Regions from separate parts of the Peribacillus sp. V2I11 genome, predicted to be linked through region 1. Evidence: predicted binding sites of a transcription regulator. Region 1 holds the regulator's gene; the other holds the start of a gene.
What was found. Region 1 encodes Rex, which represses fermentation and respiration genes when NADH is low (regulators of the CRP and FNR family bind a similar motif). Its sites were predicted from a motif close to TTGTGAAATATTTCACAA; they were not measured.
Positions count from the first base shown of each region.

Region 1 (5,700 bases):
GAGAAGATAATTAGATCGCCTTGGGCAACCTCTAAAGCAACACGTTCGCCATTTTCAAGGACACGGCCAGTACCAACTGCTACTACCTTACCTTCTTGTGGCTTTTCTTTAGCAGTATCAGGAAGAACAATACCGCTTGCAGTTTTTTCTTCAGTTTGAACTAGTTCAATAATAACGCGATCACCTAATGGTTTTAACAAGTGAAACAACCTCCTCATATTCTCTTGATAATTTGTTTCATGATTATTAGCACTCTTCATCATCGAGTGCTAACACATTTATAATATTAAATAAACCGAGCCTTTTTTGCAAGTATCTTATTGAAAATTTTTTATTAATTTCTGATAAATTACGGGTATACTACTTTAGCATAATGATTTACTGAACAAAGTAATTAAAATGTTTTGTTAGGGGTACCTTTAAGTGGTGTTCTGCCTAAATATTTGATACCATTTTGGAGTATGCGTTTATAGATTGTCCCCATATGTTCCAAGCGGAATGGGTGACTAAATAAAAGGAGTTTTCATTTTTGAAAAAAGAATATTGGTTCGTCATCATCACTTATATTGCCATGCAATTATCCAGTATTGTTGGGGTACCCATTTTCATGCTGATCGGGTCTTATACCGGAATGCCGGCTGATGAACTCGATGTGAAGTCTGCAGCATACTGGATAGTTTTCAGTTTTCTCGCTGCTTTATTCTTGATTCTTTTTTTAATGAGAAAAGATATGAGGGAAAAGTTGGACACGAGAAACCAAACTTCCGTTCCCATGTCCATATTATGGGCAATTGCAGGAGTTTTCATGGCTCTTTTTGCGCAAAGCATTGCCGGCAGCATTGAACAAATGCTTGGGGTGGAGTCTGAATCTGAAAATACGCAGCAACTCATTTCACTCATTTACAAAGTCCCCATGGTCATTTTCGTCACTTCAGTAATTGGACCTATATTGGAAGAATTAATTTTCCGGAAAATCATTTTCGGATCACTTCATAAACGCTTTAACTTCTTTATTTCAGCTTTAATCAGCTCAGTTATTTTCGGCTTGGCGCATGGTGAATTTGAACATCTTCTTTTATATACAGCAATGGGCTTCACCTTTGCTTTCCTTTATGCAAAAACAGGCCGCATTCTCGTTTCCATGAGCGCTCATATTGCGATGAATACGCTTGTTATCATCCTTCAAGTGGTATATCGGGAGGATATTGAGAAGATGCTAGATACTGCACAGGCCTTCATCGGAGGTTTATTATGAAACGTCAATCACCATTATTCATGGGCATCATCTATGCAGGCTTAGGAGCTCTTTTTACCGCTATCGCGATTCAAACCGTCAATTCTTCTGGATGGGGAATCTTTGCCTACATACTTGTCCTTATTGCAACTCTTGACTTTGGATCGGGATTACGCATGATCATGCTGCACTTTAAGATTAAAGCCGCACAAAAAAATAAGAAAAAATAAAAAAACGCTGTAATGATACAGCGTTCAGACTGTAGACAAACTCGATGAAAATTGAGTTTGTCTACAGTCTTTTTATTTGAAAAACGTTCCAGTTGATTTCAGAAATCCGCTCCCTTTCCGCCGACTGTCTGCCAAGCCTCCTCGCCGCAAGCGCCTGTGGGGTCTCGGCTAGCCAGTTATTCGGCAGGAGTGTCGCAAATTTCTTCAATCTAATAAGAATTACTGTAAAAAACCATTAAGGATAATCTAGTCTTGTTTTAAAATCATGTTTCGGGATAAGACCGTTCCGAACCTCCGATTGTAGACAAAGGGGTTCTATCTAAATTTTAAAAAACAGTTGATTGGAACGGAAGGTACGAGACTCCTGCGGGAAAAGCGCGTCCAAGTGAGACCCCACAGGCGCAAAGAGCGCCGAGGGCGGACCGCCCGCGGAAAGCGAGTGCCTGGAGTGGAAATCAACGTTTAAATTGCACTCCAAAAAAGTAAAAAACATGAAGGATAATCTAGTTTTCTTTTAAAATCATGGTTTGGGATGCGAACGTTCCACCCCCATTTTGTAGACAAACAGAAAAGATTTAATAAAAAAACGCTGCAATGATGCAGCGTTTTTTTCATTCCTCCAATGCGGCTTCTTCCACTACAGGATAATGTTTCAGGAAGTAGATGAGCGACTGAAGCTCCACGGCCAGGTCAATGTGGTGAACCCTTATGGATGGAGGCACCGTCAGCCGTGCAGGTGTAAAATTCAATATTCCTTTTATATCAGCTTTGACTAGACGATCTGTTATCGTCTGGGCTACCTGTGCAGGCACTGTCAATATAGCCGCAGTAATATTATTTTCCTGCAATAATGTATCGATTTGATCCATATGATAGATGGGCACATCAGCTATACGCTTGCCGACCTTTTCTTCAGAAACTTCGAAAGCCATTTCAATTTTTGTATTATTATTTTTCATGAAATTGTAATTTAAAAAAGCGGTTCCTAAATTTCCTACCCCGATTAAAGCGACTTTGGTCAATTCATCTTGATCTAGTGTTTTTCTAAAGAAGGATAATAAATAATTGACATTGTAGCCGTAGCCTTTTTTCCCAAGCGCGCCAAAGTAGGAAAAATCACGGCGAATGGTAGCAGAATCCACTTTTACAGCTTCGCTTAGCTCTGCCGAGGAAACTCTTTGTTTGCCTGAGGAATGTAAGTTCTTTAAAAATCGATAATACAATGGCAACCTTTTGGCTGTCGCCTGCGGTATCTTTGGGTCATGGTTCATTGTTCTTCCCCGCCTTCACACATGCTTTTCAACTTAATCTGTATCTGTTTGTTTTACTTGTCTTTTATAATCGTTACTGGAAACTCCGCCTGTTTTCTCCACTAAGAATGTAGGCCCGATCACCATTCCCTTATCAAGGGCCTTACACATGTCATAAACAGTCAAGGCAGTCACGGATGCAGCTGTTAACGCTTCCATTTCAACACCTGTACTGCCTTTTGTCTTAGCTTCCGTTTCAATCCTAAGCCTATATCCCTGTTCTTCTTTTTCCCAATCAAAGGCTATATTGACCCCTTGCAGAGCAATGGGATGGCACATCGGAATTATATTGGATGTATTTTTGCTGGCCATTATTCCTGCAACTTGTGCAACAGCCAGTACATCACCTTTTTTCATTTTCTCGTTCGTGACCAATTCATATATTTCATCATTCAATAAAATGCTCGATTGAGCTACAGCCGTCCGGGTTGTTTCAGGCTTAGCACTCACATCGACCATTTTGGCCCTGCCCTGTTCATTAAAATGCGTTAAGTCTCCCATTTAAGTAACCCCTCCTAAATAATACACTATTATTCCACTTTATGTAACAGCTTTTCTTTTAGCTTGGAACCAAGCTGTTGCCGATAATAACTAAAATACGTTACACTAACAATAATCAATTGAGGTGAAATCTATGATTTTGTTACAAATCAATCAATTATCGAAATATTATGGAGCTGAACTTATTTTATCAAATATGAAGCTCGAAGTTCAAAATAAAGATAGAATTGCACTTGTCGGCCGAAATGGCGCCGGTAAATCCACTCTGCTAAAAATCATAGCCGGGCAGCTTTCCCATGATGGCGGGGAAATAATCAAACCAAAAGGCGTCACCATCGGCTATATGGCCCAGGATACGGGATTGGAATCCGATCTGACCATATGGGATGAAATGCTGACTGTATTCAGGGACCTTATAGAGCAAGAAAAGGAACTGCGTCGCCTTGAGGTTGATATGGCCAGACCTGACATCTTTGAAAACGAAACTATTTACCGAAAAGTGCTGAATGAATATGACACTTTGATGGTGGCATTCAAAGAGAAGGGCGGTTATCAATATGAAGCGGATATCCGTTCCGTATTGCATGGACTTCAGTTTGCTGACTTTGACTATTCTACCCCGATTTCCACTTTAAGCGGTGGGCAAAAAACAAGGCTTGCATTAGGAAAACTGCTTTTAAGGAAACCGGATATATTGATTCTGGATGAGCCGACGAACCATTTGGATATCGAAACCCTCTCTTGGCTTGAACAATATTTACAAAGCTACCAGGGAGCTGTCCTTATTGTTTCCCATGACCGTTATTTTTTAGATAAAGTAGTTAACCTGGTATATGAGATTTCCCGGAATAACATGAAAAAATACCATGGTAATTATAGTTCTTACCTAGAGGTAAAAGCGGAAGATTATGAGCGGGACATGAAACTGTTCGAGAAGCAACAAGGGGAAATTGAAAAGCTTCGCGACTTTGTCCAACGTAATATCACAAGGGCTTCCACCACGAAAAGAGCACAAAGCAGACGCAAACAGCTCGAAAAGATGGATGTATTGGACAAGCCGCAAGGTGATGAAAAATCCGCGAATTTTTCTTTCCAGATTGAAAGGCAAAGCGGAAATGAAGTACTTCACCTCCAGGACTTGGCTATCGGATACGAAGGGGAAACGGTGTCAAGGAATATAAATTCCCGGATGACAAAAGGAGAGAGCATAGCTCTTGTTGGCCCAAATGGAGTTGGAAAATCAACGTTGCTGAAAACGATCATTTCTAAGCTGCCTGCACTTTCTGGGGACTTCCGTTTTGGAACGAACGTAGAAGTCAGCTACTACGATCAAGAACAGGCTAACCTTGTTTCCAATAAACGCGTACTCAATGAATTATGGGACGACTATCCCCTTAAACCGGAAAAGGACATTCGCACCGTACTCGGTAATTTCCTATTTAGCGGGGACGATGTTTTGAAAACCGTTTCCACACTTAGCGGGGGCGAAAAGGCACGGCTTGCTCTAGCCAAAATGATGATGGAAAAAGGGAATTTTTTAATTCTTGATGAACCAACGAACCATTTGGACCTCGATAGTAAATTGGTGCTTGAAAACGCATTGATCGATTATCCGGGAACTATTCTTTTTGTCTCACATGACCGTTATTTCATAAATCGGATAGCAACGAAAGTGATAGAGCTCTCCAAAGACGGCAACGAAGAATTCCTCGGTGATTATGATTACTATTTAGAGAAGAAACAGGAGCAAGCTGAAATCCAAGCACTTGAACAGCAGGATCAGGCTAAAGCTTTAGATGCAGCCGTAGAAAAAACAAATTACAAAATTGATAAAGAAGCAAAAAAAGCTGAACGCCAGCGAAAACGGCGCATTGAGGAAATCGAGGCAGCCATGGAGCTTCTTGAAACCGAAATAAACGAATATAATGACCTCCTTTGTGATCCAAATGTTTTTCAGGACCATGAAAAAGTAATGGAAGTCCAAACAAAACTTGATAAAGCACAGGAAAGTTTGGACCAGCTTCTCGAAGAATGGACTGAACTGGAAGAATGACAAAAGACTGAGTCAATTGACTCGGTCTTTTCTTTTCCAATCAAATGTTGCTTGAAAGTTATCCACAAACTTGTTAACAAACTGCTTACCGTTCATTAGCCAATAATTTGAGTTATACACATTATCCACAGAAACATATCCACTTATCCACAAAAACACCCCTTTATGCACATGCAGTATGAATATCAAAAAAACTTTATCCACAGAATATTCTATTTTTTTATTAACAGGATAAAAAAGACAGGATCCCGAAGTGAGGGATCCTGTTTTCTCGTCAATTAAAATGCTTCTATATCCAATCCAGGATTTCCGTTCAAATCCAAACCAGATCGTTTTCCCTTTTCAAACATGACACTGCCAGCAGCACCGATC
Region 1 covers NZ_JAUSYW010000001.1:2,027,932-2,033,631, forward strand. The annotation lists gene groES (co-chaperone GroES) at 1-200, opposite strand, end outside; gene QFZ73_RS09625 (CPBP family intramembrane glutamic endopeptidase) at 530-1,255, shown strand; gene QFZ73_RS09630 (YdiK family protein) at 1,252-1,464, shown strand; gene QFZ73_RS09635 (redox-sensing transcriptional repressor Rex) at 2,076-2,735, opposite strand; gene moaC (cyclic pyranopterin monophosphate synthase MoaC) at 2,769-3,275, opposite strand; gene abc-f (ribosomal protection-like ABC-F family protein) at 3,409-5,328, shown strand; gene tsaD (tRNA (adenosine(37)-N6)-threonylcarbamoyltransferase complex transferase subunit TsaD) at 5,607-5,700, opposite strand, start outside.

Region 2 (5,700 bases), 3.1 Mb from region 1:
TCATAATGGAAGTGTCTTCACATGGATTAGCTCAATATCGTCTAGAAGGGATTGAATTTGATTTTTGTGTCTTCACGAATTTGCATCATGACCATCTCGACTTCCACGGTACGATGGAGGATTATTTTCTGGCTAAATTACTGCTTTTTGAAAAATTGAAACCAAATGGACTTGCGATTATTAATGGGGATGATTTCTGGGGAGAAAAACTACAAGAATACTTAGGGGAGAAAAATGTGAGTGCCTTTGTATTTGGAAAATCCAATCGTTGCGATTTAACCATCACCAATTATAATGCTGCAACAAACCCCTTTATTTTATTGAATGAGAATCATGACTTTGTGAAAATTGAGTTACCTTTACCTGGACTTCATAATTTATATAACGCAACAGCTGCGTATTCCGTAGCGAGGATGTTTCCAATTTCAAAAGAGGAAATTGTCACTTCACTGAAACAATTTTCCGGTGTACCAGGAAGGTTCGAAATATATAAGAAAGAATTTGGACCGACAATAGTCATCGATTATGCACATACTGCGGATGCCATTCATCACATGCTTCAAACTGCTAAAGAATGCGGGGCCAGAAAGATTTATCATATCTTTGGTTTCCGAGGTGGACGAGATACAACCAAAAGGGCTGAAATGGTTAAAGTATCATCGGAACATAGTGATGTTTCGATTTTGACGATGGATGATCTGAATTCGGAGGGAATTGAGGGGATGGAATCGTCACTAAATAAACTGCAAAGCGATTACTCTGCTGGAAATGGGAAGGTTATTCCAGATAGGACACTTGCTATACAGGAGGCGTTACAAGCTGGAAAGGAAGGGGATTGGATTATCATTACAGGTAAAGGAATTGAGAGGTATGAACAAAATTTCGGACTGCCTACTATTTCTGACAAAGAAACGGTATTATATCTGCAAAATAAGGACCAAGGGGATTTTACCGGTTATTTTGATCAATAGTTTGATTCATACGAATGCTTTTATAAAGGGATAATACGGCGTCCACTCCCTTCCACTGCCATAGGCGATTTATATGGTGATTATTAACATTGTAACATATGAGGAATTCAGGTATTATAACAATACAAGCTGCACTGTTCGTAATGATAATAAAGTTTTAACCTTTAAGCTGTAATAGGGAGTTTTATATTGAAACAGGAATGTTATGCCTCGTCACTGACTTGGACAACAGGATTTTTTCTGCAAACACCCACTTTGAGGAGTGGTGGTTTAAAACTTTCTTACTGAATACGGCAATGGCGGCTTATATCTTTTAATGTTGAAGCCGGTCTCGGTCTGAGGCCGGTTTTTTGCTGTTTTTCGAACAAAGTACCATATGAATTGTATGTACCGCTTTGCAGTCTGAAAATTTCCTACTCATATTGTTCTAAAATATATATTTTCATCAAATTTAAAAAATTACATGTTTTGGGGACATTTACTCTTGCTTTGTATACCGGTTGGCATAACTTGAAGCAACGAAAGCATTGGGTTTAATTTTCGGTTCCACGCCCATGGATTCCATTCTGGCTACCATTTCTTTTACAAACTCACTGGTTTTGTTCCGCTTTCCAATCCCGATATCAATGTGCCCTTCCATTGTGAACGTTGCCCCTTGATATACCGCAGGGAGGACAATATCGATTAACTTATTTTTTCTTTCTTCCGTAAACATGGATACGATCTCCTCTGTTAACGACAATTCTTGGGAAATTCGTTCATGTAAATGCAGCATCCTTCTAGGAATCATCAATTTTCTTATACAACCCCATACACCATTTCCGACCTGACGTATCACGATGCCTGTAATGAAAACCGTATGTTTTTTATGTACTTGCGAATCTGTACCGACCATTAATCGATAGTTACCGGAAGGATTTAATTTCATGAACTCAACAATATGAACGAATACCTCTTCAAATGACATGTCTTTTTTCTGAAGATTTTGAAATGGGATGTTATGAAATGGATATTGCCTCATGTTATTGCACCCAACCTTTCCCCGGATCAGATTATTAAATATCTCATGCCGCTCATAACACATCATATGAAGGGGGTCCTTGTTTCGTGCGGTGGTAGGAACCCGCCTCTAATGAAGATGCAGTCATCATTTGAGGAAAATAAAAGAATGAGCTCTCATTAAGAATGCAAATCCTTAATGAGAGGTTATTCGTAATTTGCGAAACTCCTGCCGAATAAAGGGCTTGCCGAGATTCCACATGGGAAACAGTCGGCGAAAAGGAACGGAACGGATTTCTGAAAACACTGGAACGTTCTTTATAGAAAGAAACCGTAGGCAGACTCGTTTTCTTCAGTGGAAAGAGCATTCATAAGGACTATTTTCGGTGCCTGGCTTATTGATTCCTAGTATACATGTTATGAAAACCATTTATTTAATAATGTAGAGTTTGTAGCAAAGAGAAGCTTAAGCATTAGGCTTCTCTTTTTTTTGTATGGAGAATATTACGAAAAAGCTTGTTGGAATGTCTTTTGGCATATCACCTGCCATAACTGAAAAGTTTAACATTACATCACCTAAGTAAACCACAATAACATTCAATTTATATATGAAAAAGGAAATGAAATTATTAAATTTCGACCAATAACTACTTTTAAAGTATTCACATTTAATAACTTACAAAAAAGTGTGTAATGTTTTCTTACATAAACAAAGAAATCTTGCATTTATAAGAGTAAAATAAACGAATATTCAATTAATAAAGTATAGGAGAGATGAAAAATGAAAATATCTGAATTGAAAAAAAGCGGTCATGCTCCGTCATTATTAGCTTCATTCCTTTATTTTGATATCAGTTTTATGATTTGGGTATTATTAGGTGCACTCGGTGTCTATATTACAAAGGATTTCGGACTTTCCCCAGCTGAAAAAGGGTTGATTGTAGCTATACCGATTTTGGGAGGCTCATTTTTTCGAATCGTTCTTGGTTTTTTGACTGATCGCATCGGCCCGCGGAAAACAGCGATCGGGGGAATGCTTGTTACGATGATTCCGCTTTTTTGGGGATGGTTATTCGGAGAAAGTTTAGCCGAGCTTTATTTAATTGGGATTTTGCTCGGAGTGGCAGGTGCAAGTTTTGCTGCGGCACTTCCTATGGCTAGTCGCTGGTATCCCCCGCATTTGCAGGGTCTTGCGATGGGCATTGCGGGAGCAGGTAACAGCGGAACTCTATTTGCGACATTGTTTGGACCGCGTATTGCAGAGTCTCTTGGCTGGCATAATGTTATGGGATTAGCTTTGATTCCATTAACCATCGTGTTTGTCATTTATATTTTAATCGCAAAAGACGCACCATCTCAACCGCCCGCAAAACCACTCAAGGAATATTTCAACGTATTTAAAATAAAGGACACTTGGTATTTCTGTATTCTTTACAGTGTGACTTTTGGGGGCTTTGTCGGGTTTACTAGCTTTTTAAGCATCTTTTTTGTTGATGAGTATGGGTTATCACGAATAAGGGCAGGGGAATTTGTTACATTATGTGTCATCGCCGGAAGTTTCTTTCGTCCCGTCGGAGGGTTTCTTGCCGATAAAATAGGTGGAGTTAAACTGCTAATGTTTTTATTTTTTGGACTCACATTATGTATGTTTGGGATTAGTTTTCTTTATTCTCTTACTGTCGTTACGATCCTGCTGTTCATCGGAATGCTATTTCTCGGTATGGGCAACGGGGCTGTCTTTCAGTTAGTTCCACAGCGATTTTCTAAAGAAATTGGTTTTATCACAGGGATTGTAGGAGCTGCCGGAGGTGTTGGCGGATTCTTGGTTCCAAACATACTAGGAACGTTGAAACAGATTACTGGGACATATGCTACTGGATTTTTAGTATTTTCCGCAGTTGGAATCATGGCGTTGCTTATCCTGGGCCTAGCTCAGCTTTCATGGAGAAAAACGTGGGTACTCGGAAAGAATTCAGTTAAGATCTAGAACTTTGTTTACTAGTGATATTGGTTTGTGACAGTACTTGTTTCGGGGGGATAAAATGTATAAACAAAAACTGGTCTTAGTAGGGAACGGAATGGCGGGATTACGCTGTGTTGAGTCAATTATAAGTAAGGATCCGACTGCCTTTGAGATTACTATTTTCGGAAGTGAGCCACACGTTAACTATAACCGAATCTTATTGTCGACTGTGCTTCAAGGCAGCACTTCGTTTGATGATATTGCGATAAATGATCGAAACTGGTATACGAAGAATGATATCCAATTGTTTACAGGGGAAACGGTTGTAAAAATCGATAAAGAGACTCGGAAGATAAAAACAGACAAAGAACGGGAAGTTTACTACGATAAGCTGATAATTGCAACAGGTTCTATCCCGTTTATTCTTCCTGTTACCGGTGTTGATAAAGAAGGAGTTATTGCATTTCGAACGATTGAAGATTGCCAAAAGATGATTGAAATTTCACGCAAGCATAAAAAAGCAGTCGTGATTGGAGGCGGTTTATTAGGTTTAGAAGCAGCGAGAGGGCTGTTAAACCTCGGTATGGAAGTGAATGTCGTTCATATTGCTGACCATTTAATGGAAAGGCAGCTTGATTCAACGGCATCACTTTTGCTGCAAAAAGAGTTGGAAAACCAGGGAATGAACTTTCTTTTAAAAAAGGAAACACAGGAGATAATCGGTAACGAGCGTGTAGAGCGAGTCCGTTTTAAAGATGGAACGGAGCTGGAAACAGATTTAGTAGTTATGGCTGCGGGAGTCAGACCGAATATTCAGTTGGCCAAAGAAAGCGGAATTGTTATGAATCGTGCCATTATTGTAAACGACTATTTAGAAACCAGCATCCCAAATATTTATGCCGTTGGTGAATGTGCTGAACATCAAGGGATTGTTTATGGACTGGTGAAACCCCTCTATGAACAGGGTGAAGTGCTGGCAAAGCATATTTGTGGGATGAAATGTAACGGATACCAAGGATCGGTCCTTTCGACCCAGTTGAAAATATCAGGAGTTGAGTTATTCTCTGTTGGTGATTTCCTTGGAGATGAAACAACGAAATCAATCACAACTTTTGATGAATTAGATGGTGTATATAAAAAGGTGGTCTTTCAAGGAAGAAAAATCATAGGTGCGGTTCTGTATGGAGATACAAAGGTCAGTTCACGATTACTCGATATGATTATAAAGAGACAAGAAGTATCGTCAGAGGAAAAGCGTTCACTGTTCCACTCACCAAGTGCGGCTGAGGGATTAATCGCTTCCATGGCAAATCATGAAATCATTTGCAATTGTAATGCTGTTTCAAAAGGGGCAATCATTGAAGCGGTTCAAAATAAGGGATTAACAACTGTGGAACAAGTTAAACAATGCACAAAGGCTTCCGGTTCTTGCGGTGGATGTAAGCCGGCAGTGACCGAGCTTATGGCATATATTCAAAGTAATCATTCTGATCAGGCTAAGAAACAAAAGGCATTGTGTTCATGTACGACATTAACGGAAGATGAAGTCGTGTATAAAATGCAGCTCCAGGACTTAACATCTGTTCAAGAAGCGATGGATGTTCTTGAATGGGGAAATAGCGGCGGTTGTTCAACATGCCGGCCAGCCCTTAGCTATTATTTAGGGATGATTCATCCAGAGTACGAGATCAGACAGCAAACTCTTTTCATAAACGAAAAAAAGAATGCAACAGTTCAAAGTGATAACCGATACTCTGTTATCCCGCA
Region 2 covers NZ_JAUSYW010000001.1:5,111,682-5,117,381, forward strand. The annotation lists gene QFZ73_RS24925 (UDP-N-acetylmuramoyl-L-alanyl-D-glutamate--2,6-diaminopimelate ligase) at 1-971, shown strand, start outside; RNA gene ssrS (6S RNA) at 1,095-1,281, shown strand; gene QFZ73_RS24935 (ribonuclease H-like YkuK family protein) at 1,450-1,992, opposite strand; gene QFZ73_RS24940 (nitrate/nitrite transporter) at 2,752-3,957, shown strand; gene nirB (nitrite reductase large subunit NirB) at 4,013-5,700, shown strand, end outside.
Region 2: a site for Rex is predicted at 2,521-2,538, ahead of QFZ73_RS24940 (nitrate/nitrite transporter). Genes of this name have one in related genera too.